Regions from separate parts of the Clostridium beijerinckii genome, predicted to be linked through region 2. Evidence: riboswitches for the same ligand, from Rfam matches in the RefSeq annotation. Region 2 holds a riboswitch; the other holds the start of a gene.

Region 1 (9,975 bases), 920 kb from region 2:
AAATCAAGCTGTTAAAGCTATTGCAATAGCAAGGGGATTTGTTGCACCAAGTGGAAAAGATATAGTATGTGTACCGGCTTTCACAGATATACAAATAGATGGAGAAGAAAGAACGGCCATAAAATTAATAGTACAACCTAGATAATTAAAATTATTTCTAAATTATTATATGAGCAATCATTTTTAAGTTGAAATTATCAATAAAAACGATTATACTATAATAGTTAAATGCTATATTTATTAATTTTTTGTAAAGAGGTGTATATAATGATAGCAAAAGAGGTTACAGTAAAAAATTCATCTGGTCTTCATGCTAGACCAGCAACATTATTAGTTAAGAAGGCTTCTTCATTTAAATCAGACGTTAGTATAGAATATAACGGAAAGAAAGCAAATGTAAAAAGCTTAATCGGAGTATTATCTTTAGCAGTAACTAAAGATGCTACTATCAAGGTTGTTGCTTCAGGAGATGACGAAGCTTTAGCAGTTGAAGAAATCGTTAAATTAGTTCAAACTTTAGAAGACTAATATACCAAAAAGGGTTCCATATTATTAATATGGAACCTTTTTTGGTGCATTAGTAGTATAAGTATTAAATAATTTATATAAGTATAATTTTTGATATCGATTACTCATGCAGATCTTTAATTAAAGGCTAATTCTCATCCATTATTAAATTGCATCTAAATAGCAATGAAAACAAATCTAAGGCACCTAAAAATACTGCAATATAGATAAACCTCTCTATTATTGGAATATTCATAGAAATTAATTTTGCTATATTTAGGTTAAACAAACCTATTGTTCCCCAATTTAATGAACCTATAAGAACTAATAAAAAGGAAAGTTTATCTAAGATACCTATCTTACACATATTTCTTCACTCCAATCTTTAATATGATCCTTAGTATATATATATGATTCTTAGAGACAATAATAACAAAAATGTAAAATAAATTTAAATACAAAAGAGTACAAATAATTCTAAAATTAAATAGGCAAGAATCAAAAAAATATGATATAATACGAATGTTAAAAGAAAAAGCATAAAATATATTCGTGTGGAGGTTTTTAGATGAGAAATTTATATAGCACACCTTTAAATTCAAGATACGCATCAAAGGAAATGAGTTTTATTTTTTCTGATGATATGAAGTTTACAACTTGGAGAAAATTATGGGTAGCTTTAGCAGAAGGAGAAAGAGAACTCGGATTAAATATAACTGAGGAACAAATAAAAGAGTTAAAAGAACATATCAATGATATAAATTATGATGAGGCTGCTAAAAAAGAAAAAGAAGTTAGACATGATGTTATGAGTCATGTATATGCATATGGTCTTCAATGTCCAAGCGCAAAGGGAATTATCCATTTAGGAGCTACATCTTGTTATGTTGGAGATAATACAGATATTATAATAATGAGAGATGCTTTAAATCTAATTAAAAATAAAATAGTTACAGTCCTAAATCATTTGAAAAATTTTGCACTAGAATATAAAGACATGCCAACATTAGGTTTTACACATTTCCAACCAGCTCAATTAACTACAGTAGGAAAAAGAGCTACATTATGGATGCAAGATTTAGTAATGGATATTGAAAATATCGACTTTTTATTATCAACATTAAAGCTTAGAGGTGTTAAGGGTACTACAGGCACTCAAGCTAGTTTTATGGAACTTTTTGATGGGGATGAAAATAAAGTTAAATCTTTAGATAAAATTGTTGCAGAAAAAATGGGATTTGAAAAAAGTTATGGAGTAACAGGTCAAACATACCCAAGAAAACTTGACTCTATCGTATTAAATACATTATCAGAAATTGCTCAAAGTGCTTACAAATTTAGTAATGATTTAAGATTACTTCAAAATATGAAAGAAATGGAAGAGCCATTTGAAAAAAATCAAATAGGATCATCAGCTATGGCTTATAAGAGAAATCCTATGAGAAGTGAAAGAATAAGTGCATTAGCTAGATATGTAATAGTAGATGCATTAAATCCGGCAATTACAGCAGGAACTCAGTGGTTTGAAAGAACACTAGATGATTCGGCTAACAAGAGACTATCTGTAGCTGAAGGATTTTTGGCATTAGATGGAGTTTTAAATTTATACATAAATATTGCTGAAAACATGGTAGTATATGATAAAGTTATAGCATCTCACGTGCAAAGAGAATTACCATTTATGGCCACTGAAAATATAATGATGGAAGCTGTAAAAAGAGGTAAGGATAGACAAGAATTACACGAACAGATTAGAGTGCACTCTATGGCTGCTGCTCAAAGAGTAAAAGGAGAAGGGTTAGATAATGACCTAATCGATAGAATAATAAATGATGATTCATTTGGTCTATCTAAGGAAGAAATTCTAGCAATTATAGACCCAACTAAGTTTGTTGGAAGAGCACCAAGTCAAGTTGTTGAGTTTATAGATGAATATGTAAATCCTATTATTAAGAATAATGAAGACGCATTAAAAATTAAGAGTGAGATAACTGTATAATAAATAATATAAACGTTAAAATTAAGCATATATATAAATCAAAGAAATACATATTTATGAAATATGTATTTGAAAGCTAACTGTTATAAGTGAAAGTTAAAATTTATAATCTGAGTTAATGAATTTAGTTAACTTATTAAAAATTGATTTAATTACAAGTAAGGTTGTTCAGGATTAGCTTGCTAAATCAGAGTTGAAGCAAGCTGGTCCTTGATGCAACCTATTTTTTTATGTGCTTTCAGAGCTATGCTTTGGTAGTATTCAGGTAAACATGTATCTGATTTAGATTAATGTAATCTAGAGTTTGAGATAGATATTGTATATCAATCGAATTTCAAAGCTCTAAGTGTTGGATACCTGTTAGGATAAATTTGGCTAAGGGGATAATTCAGTTTGTCATAACTATGACAGCAATAAAGACAGTCACCATTATGAAGTCTATAAGTAATAAAGCCGTTATGAAAATACCGTCCTATAGATGGAGTGTAAAATTGAATTAAACAGCCTCTATCTAATGATTTATCGTTTGGAAGCTTAGTGGCTCCTAATTTTGGCGTTATTAAGTATTGATATAGCTCTTCAACTCGAATCCAGGCATGAGTGTATGGCTTCCAAGCTGCATTTTGACTAAAACCCCCAGCATGAATTATTTGAGACATAAAATTAGTACAATCCCCTCCGATTCCAGAAAATGATTTATATTCAGGATTATAATTTAATGCAAATCTTTCAGCATAATTGCAGGCATCTGTGACATTAAATTTGGAAGATCTTTTTTCATCGTGGTTATTAGTAGAAAGACAGCTAGAAGCTATAAACATTTCAAATAATGAATCAATTGATGAAAGTTTATCCTTATATGCATTTATGTTGCGGTTTTCATTGAAGTTAAGGCTATTTACTAGGCTTGATAAATCAGTGTTTATGATATGTTCATATAAAAGTGGATTTTCTTCATTCTCTGCTATAAATTGTATTTTGCATTTGTCTTGCAAATACTCTAAAATGAGTATATATTCATTTATTGAAACTGAATTTATATTTTGAGGATAATTTTTTATAATAAAAGAAGTCTTCAGAATTAATTTAACTTTAATGAAACTTGGGATTTGTTCTAATATATTATACGCATAATCAAATTTATAGTCTTTAAATGAAGAATTTAATTTTTTTGCCCATTCAAAGCTGAATAATTTTTTTAGGTAAATTTCTTTTAATATGGTATCATCTAAATTATACTTATGTTTAGAAATTAAATTAAGATTATTATAAGGCATTGATAGTAAAAAGGATAAATTATATAAACTCTCTGTTAGCATATAGTTTCCTTATTTAAAATTGTTATCATTAAATATGTTTATGAGGGAAATTATAGAAATGTGTTAATAAATTAATTTTTTATAAAGTTATTTGTTTGTACTACCTGATTAATAGTTTAATATGGGCTTTAGGCATATTCAAAAAATAACATGTTCATTTATTTTATATGCCTTAATGAATTAAAGTTTTAAGAAAAATATATATTAAGATTTGTAATACCCTAGATTATAGATTAAAACAACAAAAATATTCATAAAAATTTAAAAGTAGATACAAATATATTTAATATGTTATAATGTAATATGGACGAAAAAAGTGATGAACTTATAATATTTTTATAGAGAATATTGTAAATCTAAAATGAAAATTATAAATTTGGTGACTATACTTGCAAATTATAATTGTTGTAGGATAAAGTCAAATTTGTTAAAGATTTTTATAAAGGAGCTATAAGAAGAAATGCAAGAATTATCTAACGGAATAGCTAGCAAGTATGAAGAAATAATTGAAAAAATAAAGAGTTTTTCAGATGAATATCTAAATGAAGATTATAAGAATATTTGTGTTCTAGCAACAGAAACTTTATTTTTAAATTATGAAGAACAATTTAAAAAGGGGAAGAGCTTTTCATGGGGAGCAGGAATAGTGCATGCTATAGGAACTGTAAATAACTTATTTGATTCAAAAGAAAAGCCATATATTAAAGTTGCTGACTTATATAAGGAGTTTGGTGTTAGTAGTAGTACAGGCTCTAGTAAATCAAAGGAAGTAAAAAGCTTATTAGATATATCAAAAGATAATAATAAATGGATAATAGGCGAAAATAAGGATGCAGAAGCTTCAGAAGGTACTATGCTAAAAGCTAAAGAAGAAGTTGCATTAACGATGAATGATAAAATAGAAGAGGATAAAGCTGTTAAGGATGAAACAAAAGTTCCTTTTAAATTTGTTGTCCATAAAGATTATATAATGGCTCAAAGAATTATTGAGTATGCATGGAGACAAAAGAATTATAAAAATAAGGCGAAATATGCAAAAGAAGCTTTAGAAGTATATGAAGATTGTGCGGATGCATATATAATATTATCAAAAGATTCTAGTTTAAATAATAACCAGAAGACAGAACTTCTAGAAAAAGCAGTTACAGCAGCAAAGAATTTATTAAGAATAGATGATTTGAAAAATGCACCAGCAGAGCTTCTTAGATTAAAGATAGCGAGGCAACTTTTCGGAGCTAAGTATAGTTTGGCGATTCATTTATGGGAAATTGGTGAAAAAGGAGCTGCAATAGATAATGCTTTAGAAATTCTAGAGTATGATGAGAAAGATGAATTGGTGGTTAGAAGTTTAGTAGTTAATTGGCTTTTAATTGAAAAAAGATATGCACAACTAAAAAGCCTGCTAGAAAAATATGAAAAGGACAATTTGGCAGCTATACACTATAGTAGAGTAGCGTTATTATATAACATCAATGAAATTAGAGCGGCAGAAAGTGCTTTAAGAAGAGCCTATAAGAGAAATCCGCATGTGATACCATACATATTAAAACAAAAAAGAGTTTCAAACTCTTTGCCAAACCTAATTAGATTTGGAAGTGAAGAAGAAGCTATGAAATATGCTAGCTTAGGGTTAGATGTTTGGAATGATCCTAAGATGCTTCAATGGATTAAAGAAAAGAAGAAAGAATTTGATATAATAAATTTTGGATAGTTACTTTACAATGATAAAGTTTCATGATATTATAATTATTGTAAATTGAATAAAGAAATCTTCGGGGTTGGGTGAAATTCCCTATCGGCGGTACAGCCCGCGAGCTTTAAAAAGCAGATTCGGTTAGATTCCGAAGCCGACAGTAAAGTCTGGATGAAAGAAGAGAGTAATGTTATAAATTATATTTAAAATTAAAGTTTTAAATGTTATTTGTTCGTATTTAAGTACCCTGAATTAAGTAAAATTCAGGGTTTTTTTATTGCAATATATTTTTAAGTTTGAAATTATATAAGATTGATAGAACTGGCTTAAAATATGTGCTGTAATATATAGGATAAATTTTAAAATTTTACTTGTATATATAAATGATTATTACAATTTTTGAAACTCCGAGGATTTGAATCCCGGAGTTTCTTTATTATTCATTAAATTATAATTCAACTAAGTGTTTATAAGATTATATTATAGGAAATAGTATAAAAAATTGGAGATGATTAGTTTTGGATGAGAAGTACATGGAGATAGCTTTAGAATTAGCTAAAAGAGGAATAGGAAGAGTAAATCCTAACCCACTAGTTGGAGCCGTTATAGTTAAAGAAAATGAAATAATAGGAGAAGGTTATCATGAGTGCTATGGAGAAGCTCATGCAGAAAGAAATGCAGTGAAAAATGCAACAAAACCTGTGGAGGGGAGCACAATTTACGTCACCTTAGAACCTTGTGCGCATTATGGAAAGACACCGCCATGCGTAGATCTAATAATTGAAAAGAAGTTTAAAAGAGTAGTAATAGGAATGTTAGATCCAAATGAGTTAGTTTCAGGAAAAAGTGTGGAAAAGTTAAAAGAGCATGGGATTGAAGTTGTAGTAGGTATTAAAGAAAAAGAATGTAAAGAATTGAATGAGATTTTTATAAAGTATATAACATCAAAGATTCCATTTGTTATTTTGAAAAGTGGAATGTCTATTGATGGGAAGATAGCAACTTATAGTGGAGAATCAAAATGGATTACATCTAAAGAATCTAGAGAAGATTCTCAACACTTAAGAAATAGGTTTCATTCGATTATGGTAGGTGTAAATACAGTAATTGAAGATGATCCTGAGCTAACATGCAGAATCAACCATGAGAAGAAGCTAATAAGGATTATTGTAGATAGTAATCTTAGAATTCCATTAGATTCTAAAGTTCTTATAAATAATGATAAAGCTGCAATAGTAGCAACGACTTTGAAATCAGATGAAGAAAAGAAAAAGAAATTAAGATCTATGGGCATTAAAGTTATAGAAGTGGCAGATAAAGATAATAGAGTTAATCTGAAAGAACTGGTTAAGAGAATTGGAGAAGAAGGAATAGATTCAATACTTATAGAAGGTGGAGGGACTTTAAATTTTTCTGCATTGGAAGAGAGAATTGTAGATAAAGTAAGATTTTATATAGCCCCTAAGATAATAGGTGGACAAAACAGCGGAAGTAGTATAGCAGGAAAAGGGTTCTTTAAATTAGATGACGCAGTTAGATTAAAGGACATTAATTATAGAACAATTGGAGAGGACTTAGTACTAGAAGGTTATGTTGCTAAATAAGAGGTGAAAGAATAAGGAGGAGAAGATGTTTACTGGAATTATTGAAGAAGTTGGCGTGTTAGAGAAATTTAGTACAGGTAATGGCTTTGGAGTTATGGAAATCAAGTGTAGTGAAGTTTTAAAGGAAACTAGAGTCGGAGATAGTATAGCTACCAATGGAGTTTGCTTAACCGTAAAAGAAAAATATTCAGATTCCTTTAAAGCAGAAGTGATGGGAGAAACTTTAGATAAAAGTAACTTAGGAAATTTAAAGGCTGGAGATAAAGTAAACCTTGAAAGGGCATTGAGATTAAGCGATAGGCTTGGTGGTCATATTGTAAGTGGACATATAGATGGTGTTGGGACAATAGTTTCCATAAAAGAAGAAAGTAATGGAACTTGGTTTACTATATCTGCACCTGAGGAGGTACTAAGATACATTATATATAAAGGATCAATTGGAATAGATGGAATAAGCTTAACTGTTGCTTATGTTGATGATGAAGTATTTAAGGTTTCTGTTATACCTCATACGATAGATAATACTATACTTTCATATAAAAAAGTCAATTCAAAGGTTAATTTGGAGTGCGATTTAATTGGTAAATATGTAGAAAAGTTATTTGGTGGAAAAGAAAAAGAAGAAAATGAAAATAGCAATATTACAATGGAATTCCTAAGAAGAAATGGGTTTTAATAATCTAAATCATCAGAATAAACTTTCGGTATATATAAAATATAAATTTAAGGAGCTGAGCATTATGTTTAATAGTATAGAAGAGGCATTAAAGGATATTAAAGAAGGGAAAATGATAATAATTGTAGATGATGAGGGAAGAGAAAATGAAGGGGATTTAGTAATTCCAGCAGAACTGGCTAATGGAGAGAATATCAATTTTATGATTAAGTACGCGAGAGGACTTGTTTGTGCACCAGTAGAAGAAGAAATTGCAGTGAAACTTGGATTAAATCCAATGGTTGAAAAAAATACTGACAACCATGAAACTGCTTTTACAGTATCCATAGATCATAAGGATACGACAACAGGCATATCAGCATTTGAAAGAGCTTATACAATAAATAAACTTGTAACTGCAAGTGAAGGCGATGACTTTAGACGACCAGGGCATGTATTTCCTTTGATAGCTAAGAATGGGGGAGTCTTTGAGAGAATTGGTCATACAGAGGCAGCAGTAGATTTGGCAAAACTTGCAGGATTTAAAGGTGCGGCAGCTATATGTGAAATAGTAAAAGATGATGGAACAATGGCAAGGCGAGATGATTTGGTAAAGTTTGCTAAGGAGCATAATTTAAAAATAGTTACTATAGCGGATCTAGTTAAATACAGAAAAGAAGAACATTTAAGTGTCGTTATGGAAACGGAAGCTAATCTTCCAACTAAGTATGGGAATTTTAAAGTACTCGCATTTAAAGAAAAAGATTCCTCAAAATGTCATTTGGCTTTAGTCAAAGGAGATATTAAAAGTAATGATGAACCAATGCTTGTGAGAGTTCACTCTGAATGTTTAACTGGAGATGCTCTAGGATCTAGAAAATGTGATTGTGGAGAACAATATGAAGCTTCGATGAGAATGATAGCAAAAGAGGACTCAGGAATACTTCTGTATATGAGACAGGAAGGAAGAGGAATAGGACTTTTAAATAAGTTGAAGGCATATGCGCTTCAAGACCAAGGATTGGATACAGTAGATGCAAATTTGGCTCTAGGATTTAGAGAAGACATGAGAGATTACAAAACAAGTGCTGACATGCTTAAGATTTTAGGGATAAAGAATGTTAGATTAATTACTAATAACCCAGATAAAATAGAAGGATTAGAAAAAAATGATATAAAAGTTGTAGAAAGAGTTTCAATACAAATGCCTTTGAATGAAAATGATGAGTTTTATTTAAAGACTAAAAAAGAAAGAATGAATCATTTGCTAAATATTTGATAACTAAATTCTAATAGCATGTTACTACATTTGGAGTAACATTAGCGGGGATAAGTTGGAGTAATATTTGTGGTTATAAATTCAATTAGTATTTAGTCTACATTCAAATCTAATTGAAGTTGATAAAAAATAAATAATATAAAATATTGGAGGAAAAAACAATGAATATATTTGAAGGAAATTTAGTTTCAGAAGGATTAAAATTTGGGATAGTAGTAGGAAGATTTAATGAATTTATTGGAGGAAAACTTTTAGAAGGTGCAATAGACGGATTAAAGAGACATGGAGTAAAAGAAGAAGATATCGATATTGCATGGGTGCCAGGTGCTTTTGAAATACCACTGATTGCTAAAAAAATGGCTAAGAGCCCTAAATACGATGGAGTAATATGTTTAGGAGCAGTAATAAAAGGATCTACATCACATTATGATTATGTTTGCTCAGAAGTATCAAAGGGAATTGCAAGTGTTTCTCTTGAAAGTGGAAAGCCAGTAATTTTTGGTGTTCTTACAACAAATACTATAGAACAAGCAATTGAAAGAGCAGGAACTAAAGCTGGTAATAAAGGATATGAAAGTGCAGTTTCAGCTATCGAAATGGCGAACCTACTTAATACAATAGGATAAAATATTTTTTGCATATATAGATAAACAATATATGACTTAGACTTATGCAATAATCTACCGAAAGCAGAAACATTGTTATTTCACAGGACTATGAAAATTTCACTGAAAGTGCTAAATTGCAGGTTGCACCACTAATGCTTGCTCCCAATTTCAGTGTGACAAGCATTAGTTGAACACCCTACAATTAAGAACTTTTAGCAGCTCATTTTCAATGCCTGTTGCATAAAAATGTTTCTGCTTTCTAGTATGGCGTTTATTATAAAGTATAAATCAAATTCCTAAGTTGTTTATCT
Region 2 (9,975 bases):
GTTTCCCTATCTTGTATTAGCTCTAAGGCTTTCTTAGCAATTATGCTTTTAGTTGAAATATCTATCTTCTCTCTTTCTGAAATGTCATACAACTGAGATGATTCCCTTATTTGGATCGCACCTCCATACGTCCTTTTTAGCTTTCCCGTATGCTCAAGCTGTTTTAAATCTTTTCTAATACAATCTTCTGTTACATTAAACTTTTTACTTAAATCCTTAACTTTAACTTTTCCATATGTATTTAAAATATTTAATATTTCGTTTAGTCTCTCTTCTGTAAACATATCTATGCATTCTCCCATTTTTATTATTTAGGACCTTGTGGTAAATAATTAATATAAATATATTATAAGGGACTTTCAAAATCTAATAAAATTATTTTGATAGCCCCTTATATCTATTGTTTTTAAATATTTTATTCTTATTTATAAATTTTCTAAAATAATTATATAGTCAAATTTAAATTAAAACAATATCTATTATTGTTCTTTTTCAAAATCTGATTTTGGAACTCCACATAATGGGCAAACCCAATCGTCTGGAATATCTTCAAATTTTGTTCCAGGTGCAACTCCATTATCTGGATCACCTGCTGCCTCATCATAAATATAACCACATACTGTACAAATATATTTTTCCATAAAAAAACCTCCCTTAGATTTGATAATTAAATATTAATAAATACATATCTTACTATGTTAATCTATCATCTTGTAAAATATATATCAATTAAGCGCTTCTGCATTTATTGTAATGAGCTAATTAGAATGACCTTTAATTTAAAGGTTTCTATAATTATATCATTTTTGTGACTTCTTGCAGAGTTAATAATTTAACTACTACCTCTTTATTATTACTTGTTATTCCTTTTGATATACATTTAGCCATTCGTCTTGTTGCATTCTAAATGCTATGATAAATTATTATGATCTCATTTTCTTTATATTCACTTGATCATTAAATATCTTCTTTAATCTTTTAATGTTTTCTATATATATAATACCAAATAATCCATTATTAATCAATAATTATTATTAATTAATTTTAACTTTCTACTAATAAATTTACTTTATCACTTTTGGGATAATAAATATTAATATATCTAAAAACTATAATATATCTGTTTAAAGTTAATTATTTATATATTATTATAACCAGTATGCCAAATTAAATCTAAATTATAAATTTGAAAGGAGAAAGCACTCCTCTTTATTTCAATAGTTACTATTAAAATTTGATCCTACATTAAATAAATTATCATCTTTAGCTTATTTAATAATCATGTTAAAAATCAATTTAATATAAATGGTTATATATAATACTAAATTTATATACCAACCAATATACAATAAAAAGCTGTAACAAAATTTGAATTATTTTGTTACAGCTTTTTCTACTTATATTATTTTAAAATTATACAATTTTTGTCTTATTTTCTGAGCTGCCAAAGTTTGGTTCAACCTTAAAAATTGAAACAGATACTTTTTTGTATAGAATATATGTTAATACTGACACCATAATGGCCTTTACTCCATTGAAAGCTAGTAATGCCCAAACATAATTCTGTAACATATCTGCTGGCATCTTCATCCCATAAGCTGGCAATAATAAATATATGTTACCCACAATTCCCATTGCCTCCATTGCAATTCCACCTATTATCATTCCTAATATTGCATTTTTCTTGCTCTTATTTCTATAGTAAATAAATGATGCTGGTAAAATTAATGCTGCCCCAAACAAGAAGTTTGCTGTCTCTCCAACAAAACCTGTTTGACTTCCTCTAATTAATGGAACCAAAAGATTTTTTATTAATTCTATTATTACCCCTGCTACAGGACCAAATCCAAAAGCACCCAACAATGCTGGTACATCACTCAAATCTATCTTAAGCCATGGAAACGCAGGTATTATTGGAAAATCAAAATACATAAGTATAATTGCAATTGCTGATAATAAAGAGATTTTGATTAATTTACTTGTTTTTTCATTCATATTCTTTGCCTCCCAAAAGATTATCTTCTTGGTGTAGCTTATTAGGAATTTAGTATCAAAGTATTCTTATTACATTATTTACTCCTGAATTATTTGCAATACTTATAAAAAAATAAAAAGCCCTGATGTAAAATACATCAGGGCATACATTCAGTAAGTAATAATAAATCAAGTTTCAATTCCTAATAGGTTACCTTCTTTCATCCAGACTATACTGTCGGCCTCGGAGTTACACCGAATCTGCTTTCTTAAAAGCTCGCGGGCTATACCGCCGGTAGGGATTTACGCCCTGCCCTGAAGATATATATTTTATTTTCTTTATTATATAACTTTAATCAATACTTTGCAACATCTATTTGAGTACTCTTTACATTTTTAAATTTATAATAAAAAAAAGAGTAAGATTTCTATATCTCACCCTCACCGCAAAATAATTATAATAAAACGTTTTTATTATAATTATACTATTCTCCTATGAGCTTATCAGTTTTCAATATATGCTCTGTTAACCAATCATTTAAAAAATTCAAAAGTTTTATTAAACTTTCATCTTGATTTTCATCAATGTTTTTGTAATCTATTTCTTCAAGACTTTTAATAAACTTATCATGCTCAACTTTTTGAGTAAAGAGTCTTTTATAATTTATGCTTTTCATATATTCTTCTTCTGACTTGAAGTGGAAAATTGTGTAATCCTTTAGTTCATCCATAATATGTATTATCTTATCATACTTATCAATTGCAAATTCATCTTTTAACAGCGTATAAGCTTTATCTGCCAATTCAAAAAGCTTTTTGTGTTGCTCATCAATCTGATCAATTCCGATTTTGTATTCTTCCTTCATTTCATACATGTATAATACCTTCCTTCTACTCATTATTTTAATTATACTCGGTCCATTTTTTATTAATATATCATTTTTTTAATATAAAGTCACTATCATTAGTCTTTTATTCAATAGATAAATTTCTAAATATAAATTGCAAATTGATATTATTTAACCCTACATTTTAAATAATATTAACAGTATCTGTTGCTTTCTAAAACAATCTGCCTTTTAACATAACTATTTTATAAATATCTAAAAAAAATAGCTCAGAAAATCATTAATAAAAAAAGATTTAAAGCACTTAATTTTATTGATTAAGTGCTTTAAATCTTTACTGAAAATTATAAATTTTTAACTTTACTTATAACATCTGCGCAATATTCTTTTACACCTGCAACACCGTTACTTTTATAAACTTTATTTAAATCGCTACCTATACCGCTACAATCTGCTCCTGCTTGTATCCATTCACTTATATTATCTTTGTTTACGCCTCCAGTAGGCATAACGCTAAGATCTGGGAATATTGATTTTGCTGCCCCTATAAATGCCTTTCCGACAACATTACCTGGGAATACTTTAATAAATCTCAAACCTAATTTGTAAGCCTTATTTAACTCTGACATTGTCATTAAGCCTGGAATTATTAATGCTTTTCTTTGATTTGCATAAGCAATTACATCTTCATCTATACAAGGAGAAACAATAAAATCAGAATTGTTTTCAATACATGCATCTACAGCATCTTTTGTTAACACTGTTCCAGCACCAACACAAGCATTTTTATATTCTTCTTTTAATTCTTTTATTAACTTTGGTGCATTTGGTACACTCATAGTTATCTCTATAATTTTCATTCCGCCTTCAATTGCTGCTATACTTATTTCTTTTGCTTCTTCATATGTCTTAGTTCTAATAACAGCTACTGCCTTTTCTTCTTTTAATGTATTATATATTTTTTCAAACATTATTTATTACACCTCATCTTTAATTTATTTTATTTAAAATTAATCTACATCATTCATAAAATACTTTATTAAATACAAATATCTATTCTTAGCGTTCTATTTTCTTTGCTTGCCCTAAATGTACTAAAACATCATCATAGTAAGGTAGTCCCTCATTATCGCCTTCGACACCTACAACTAATGATCCAACTGCATTTGCAAATCTAACACAATCTTCTAGTGACTTACCTTTCAATAAGGCCGTTAAAAATCCTGCCGCAAATCCATCGCCTGCACCTACTGTATCAACTAAAGCTTTTGGTTTAATAGCTTCAATATCATAAATATTTTTACCATCTGAACCTATTGCTCCCTTGGCTCCTTTTTTAACTATTACTTTTTCTATTCCTTTATTATGGAAAACTTTTATTGCTTCTTCTATATTTGCATCTCCCAATAATATCTCTATTTCTTCATCACCTATTAAAAGAATATCAACATAAGGTAAAAGTTTTTCTATATAGTTTTTTGCTTCTTCCTTAGTCCACATCTTTAATCTGATATTTGGATCAAATGATATTATAAGATTATTTTTTTTAGCTAATTTTACTGCGTCTAATATAACTTCTCTATTATTTTCAGTTATTGAAGGAAAAACGCCTGTAATATGAAGCACTTTCGCATTTTTTATATATTCCTCATTCAATTTCTTTGCATCCATTGTACTAGTTGGTGATTTTTCTCTATAATAAAACGATCTACTTGATCCATCAGATAAAACTTCTCTGAAATACACTGAAGTTGGATATCCATCAACAAGTTGTACTTCTGATGTGTCTATCCCCTCACCTCTTACAGTCTTTAATATATATTTACCGAAATCATCATTTCCTAATCTACTTATCCATCCAGATTGCAATCCTAATCTTGCACATCCCATTGCAACATTTAATTCTGCTCCACCTACTTTTCTTTTGAATGTGTCACAAAATATTATTGGTCCTTTTTCTTGAGGACACATTGCAATCATTGCATCTCCTATAGTAATTACGTCCATAAATACACCACTTTCACTATATATTTGTTTTTAATCTTACCAAAATAATCTAGAGATAGATTTCCATATCTATACTTTTGATAAGGCCATTTTTTAATTTTAGTCAATATTTATATATAATTTTGAATACTGATTATCTTACTAACCATCCTCCATCAACTGCTAGAATATGGCCATTAACATAATCAGATGCTCTACTTGCTAGAAATACTACTGCTCCCATTAAGTCAGATGGTTCAGCCCATCTATCTGCTGGTATTCTTCCCTGGATTTCTGCATTTCTTTCTTTATCTGCTCTTATTGGCTCAGTATTTGCTGTCTTTATATATCCAGGTGCTATCGCATTTATTTGAATATTTTTACTCGCTAATTCATTAGCAAATGCCTTTGTTATACCTGCAACTCCATGTTTACTTGCTGTATATGGAGGCACGAACTTTCCACCCTGAAATGATAACATAGACGCTATATTTATTATTTTACCAGAGCCTTGTTTAACCATTATTTTAGCAACTTCTTGACTTAAGAAATATACAGCATTCAAATTAATATCCATAACTGCGTTCCAGTCTTCTTCTTTATAATCAAGAAGAGGTGTTCTTCTTATAGTTCCAGCGTTGTTTACTAATATATCTACTTTCCCATAAGATTTCATCGCAGAATTAATCACATCCTGCCTTCCTTCTTTTTGTGTTAAATCTGCTTTCACAAATATGACTTTTCTGCCTTGTTTTTCTATCAATTCTCGTGTATCATCCCAATTATCACCGTGGGTAGAAATAACTAAATCTGCTCCTGCCTTAGCTAATGCAACTGCATATCCTTGTCCAAGACCTGTATTTCCTCCAGTAACTATTGCCACTTTTCCATCTAATCTAAAAAAGTCCATTGAAAACTGATCCAAAATGTTTTCCATTATCTATTCTCCCCTTTCCATATAAATATTTCCATCCTTATATGTATTATTAAATTTTTTCAACGCGCGCCATCGTTCCGTACTGTGGAACGCCGTTTCATTTATTATCTTAATTCTAATATCATCACTTACAATTGTCAATGATACTGATATAAAAATAAAATTTTTAACTTTTTATTTGTTAAAATTAAAATTAAACATTACAATGTAGTATAAAGATAAAACTATTTAGGAGGATTTTATATGTCAGAGGATTTAAGCAATCCAAACTTAGTTCAATCGGTGGAACGTGCTCTTGATATACTTGATTGCTTAGCCGAATATCCAAAAGGATGTGGAATTGCTGAATTGTCAAAAAATTTAGGTTTAAGCAAGAGTACCATACATAGAATAATTACAACTTTAAAATATAAAGAATATGTTACACAAAATACAGAAAACGATAAATATCAATTAGGAATTAAGCTTCTTAACTTATCTTCTTCTATAACAAATAGTATGGATTTAATAAATGTCGCCAGACCTCATATATATGACTTTGCTAATAAGTTTGATGAAGTAATACATCTTTGTATTCCTGACGAATCATTTAATAACATAATTTATGTAGATAAAGTATCTTCCGAAAATACTAGTAGAAATATAATAATGTCTTCTAGTATAGGAAAAAAAGCGCCTATTTATTGTACTGCTTCTGGTAAATTGATATTATCTCAATATTCTGATGATAAAATAAGAGAATTATTAAAAGATACAGAATTCATAAAATATGCTGAGAACACAATAACTGATATAAATGTTCTTATAGAAGAAATTCATGTTATAAGAAAGAACCTATATGCATTAGACAATATTGAATACGATACGGGTGTTATATGCATAGCTGTTCCTATTTTTGATAGAACTAATAAAATTATTGCCGCAACTAGTCTCTCATCTGTAACACTCTTTAATACTATGGATGATTTATTAAAATACAAAGACGAATTTATGAATGTAGCTAAAAATATTAGCCGACTTATGGGATATGCATATTATACAGATATAAAATAAATATTTGGAATAAAAGATTAATAAATTTCAAATATAAAAAGGCTGGAATTTAAATAAATTACATACATTTGCTTAAGTTTATAAATAAACATTCCGCAAGTGTATGTAATTCATTTTTATTTCACATAACTTCGATAGTATGAGTTAAAATTTAACTTTTTTATACTTATTATCTATGCTTACACATCTCTAAAAAAGCATTTTATGAAAGTTCTAAATACAGCAGACATAAAACATTTTCTTTATTTCTTGTTGATAACATATTTTATCAGTGCTTCTGCTACCCCATCTTCATCATTAGTTAAGGTTACATCATCAGCATGTTTCTTCACATCTTCTGGAGCATTTCCCATCGCTACTCCAACTCCTGCATACTCTAACATATCAATGTCGTTATAATTGTCTCCCATTGCTATTATTTCTGATTTATCTATACTGAATTTCTTTTGTAAGCAGGTTATTGCAGATGTTTTTGATGCTTTTATAGGCATAATTTCTAAGTATGTTGGCTTTGAAGGATATATATTTAAATCATTCCCATAAATATTTTCTTTCAAGAAGTTTATTTCTTTTGGATTAGACATACATAAAATCTTACTTGGTCCTACCCCTTCTCTTTTCCATTGTTCTATTAATTTATTAAAATCAATGATATTAGGAATGATGTTAGTTATTTCGCTTTCTTGTTTAGCCCAGTAATCTAATTTTTCTATATACCATTCATCTTCCTTGTATAAACTCATATGAATGTTATTTTCACTTGTTAACTTATATATTTCCTCGAAATTAGAAACATCAATTACTTCTCTAGCCAATACACTATTATCTTTATCTAAAATTAAAGCACCACTATAGCATATAATTGGTTCCTCTATTCCAAGTTCTTCTTGAAGAAATCTTATCCCTTTCGGCATTCTAGCTGAAACTAAAATTACAGGTATTTTCTTATCATTTGCAACTTTATTTATAGTACTTTTCACCTTTTCAGTTACTTCATGATTTGAATTTAACAAAGTTCCATCAATATCCAAGCAGACCATTCTAATTTTTTTCATTGACTCATCCCCTAACTATTTATAATAAAACATTCAATTGCTTATAATTACTTATTGCATTGAATACTTATAAACAAATAAAACTCAATTTTATTCTCTTAAATAACACTACTTAAATTAATATGTTTTCTTTATATAATCACTAGACTTTTAGGATTAATTTTAATATTATGCAATTCCATAATATCACTAAAAAAAGAAACCGAGATTGGATCAACAATAATAATATCTACCTGATCTAGGTTTAACCCTTTATAAAAGGCATCTTTTTCATACTTTTGATGTTCGGCAAGCAAAATAACCTTCTTAGCCCTTTTCACAATTTCCCCTTTAATATAAGCGTCTTCTTCATTTTCATAATAAATGCCATTACCTTTTATAGCTCCAGCACCTATAAATGCTGCCTCAAACTCAACTCCGCTGAAATACTCATCATAATTCCTTCTATAGAAAAAGCGATTTTTCTTATTAAATTTTCCATCAATCAAATTTACTACCATCCCACTCTTTTCTGAAAGTATATTAAAATTATCTATGGAATGAGTAAATATGGTTACTTTTTTATCTAATGATCTTGAAAGAAATTCAATACTAGTAGAAACATCAAAAAAATATGTTTTATTGTTATGAATAAATTTCATTGCCTTTTCAACAATCTTAGTTTTTTCATTAACATTTAATTTCAACCTCTCCTTATATGAAAATATATTGTCTCTATTAAAATTTTCATATCCTTCTTTCCCAATCATAAAACCACCCCTTATAAGTAATTATAAGCATATACAATTATTTTTTCAATACTTATAAGCACTTTAATCATTATTCACCTAAAACACTTTATATAATAATTATTTTCATCTTCAAAACATTTCCTAAATTTTTAATAACCATCAAAAATTTAGTATTAATTATTTGAGCACTATAACTTTACTTGAAACAATGTTCTTTGTTTGTCGTAAATAAAAAAAGCAAATCTCTACAAATAGTTTACTATTCATAAAGACTTGCTCACCTATATTATTAATATTATTAAATTATGTTATTTTTCAAGTTATATTTTATAATCCTTCTCAATTTCAAGAAGCTTTTCCTTTACATTAAGACCACCAGCATATCCAACCAATTTACCATTAGCACCAACCACTCTATGACAAGGTATTATAATTGGAATTGGATTTTTATTATTAGCCATACCAACAGCTCTCGCTGCTTTTTCATTGCCTACTATTTTGGCAATTTCACCATAACTCCTTGTTTCTCCAAAAGGAATCTCTTGTAGAGCACTCCATACTTTTCTTTGGAACTCCGTCCCCTTAGGCGCTAATGGTAAATCAAAACAATTTCGCTCTCCTTCAAAAAACTCTTCCAATTGTTTTATAGCTTTTCGTAGTAACTCTGTTTCATTTCCTTCTATATTAAGTTCATCTTTGCTTATGAAACAAATTTTTGTAATTGCTGTACCATTTTCCACTATGCTGATTTTGCCGATTTTAGTGTTATAGTAATATACATTTTCCATAATGCACTTCCTTTTCGCAATATTATTTTTTTTCTATTACAATTAAAATAGGTGCTTCTTCACTCCTATTTTGCAAAAATTCTTTAATTATATAGTGGGAAATCATGCTTATGTCACTAACATACCTGAACATACTTTTCATCTCCATCTAAAAACTAATGTCTTTAATCAGACTAGAAACTTTGTTACTTAATATATTACCATAAAATTAAATTCAAAATAACCAAACAATTTTATAAAAAATCAAATATTTTATTTTGAATTTATATACCTTAATAATATATCTTCTATGAATAAAGCCATATCAGAATAATTTTTTTAATTATAATTCTTATATTAAAATTAGTAAAAATATAATATAAATATTTAAATTTCTACTAATTTTTTACTGCAAAAAATCGGATTTTTGTATTGTACAACCTATAACAATATAGTATAATTGTTATAGAAAATACTTAAGGCTATGGCAGTCTTATCAGTGTTATATATTAACTATGTTTGATTTATTAATTGAATAAGATTTTAGCAAAGGAGCTAGAGAATATTAAAATAATTCTTTAGCTTTTTATTTTTTTAACATGAATTTTTTGCCATATATGAATT

Evidence for each region. A riboswitch is a leader RNA that binds a small molecule or an ion and turns the genes downstream of it on or off. The one in region 2 is predicted to bind FMN.
Region 1: another riboswitch for FMN. It lies ahead of ribD (bifunctional diaminohydroxyphosphoribosylaminopyrimidine deaminase/5-amino-6-(5-phosphoribosylamino)uracil reductase RibD); the one in region 2 lies ahead of PZA12_RS02690 (ECF transporter S component).

The regions. Positions count from the first base shown of each region.
Region 1 covers NZ_CP144906.1:1,443,491-1,453,465, forward strand. The annotation lists gene PZA12_RS06735 (stage V sporulation protein S) at 1-145, shown strand, start outside; gene PZA12_RS06740 (HPr family phosphocarrier protein) at 268-528, shown strand; gene PZA12_RS06745 (DUF378 domain-containing protein) at 656-874, opposite strand; gene purB (adenylosuccinate lyase) at 1,076-2,506, shown strand; gene PZA12_RS06755 (amidase domain-containing protein) at 2,830-3,825, opposite strand; gene PZA12_RS06760 (DUF6398 domain-containing protein) at 4,286-5,536, shown strand; FMN riboswitch at 5,590-5,705, shown strand; gene ribD (bifunctional diaminohydroxyphosphoribosylaminopyrimidine deaminase/5-amino-6-(5-phosphoribosylamino)uracil reductase RibD) at 6,037-7,122, shown strand; gene PZA12_RS06770 (riboflavin synthase) at 7,148-7,798, shown strand; gene PZA12_RS06775 (bifunctional 3,4-dihydroxy-2-butanone-4-phosphate synthase/GTP cyclohydrolase II) at 7,863-9,056, shown strand; gene ribE (6,7-dimethyl-8-ribityllumazine synthase) at 9,218-9,682, shown strand.
Region 2 covers NZ_CP144906.1:527,768-537,742, reverse strand. The annotation lists gene PZA12_RS02700 (DeoR/GlpR family DNA-binding transcription regulator) at 1-284, opposite strand, end outside; gene rd (rubredoxin) at 480-641, opposite strand; gene PZA12_RS02690 (ECF transporter S component) at 1,414-1,995, opposite strand; FMN riboswitch at 2,184-2,301, opposite strand; gene PZA12_RS02685 (bacteriohemerythrin) at 2,460-2,849, opposite strand; gene PZA12_RS02680 (bifunctional 4-hydroxy-2-oxoglutarate aldolase/2-dehydro-3-deoxy-phosphogluconate aldolase) at 3,167-3,793, opposite strand; gene PZA12_RS02675 (sugar kinase) at 3,882-4,829, opposite strand; gene kduD (2-dehydro-3-deoxy-D-gluconate 5-dehydrogenase KduD) at 4,963-5,745, opposite strand; gene PZA12_RS02665 (IclR family transcriptional regulator) at 5,989-6,798, shown strand; gene PZA12_RS02660 (Cof-type HAD-IIB family hydrolase) at 7,041-7,853, opposite strand; gene PZA12_RS02655 (DeoR/GlpR family DNA-binding transcription regulator) at 7,985-8,602, opposite strand; gene PZA12_RS02650 (methylated-DNA--[protein]-cysteine S-methyltransferase) at 8,905-9,372, opposite strand.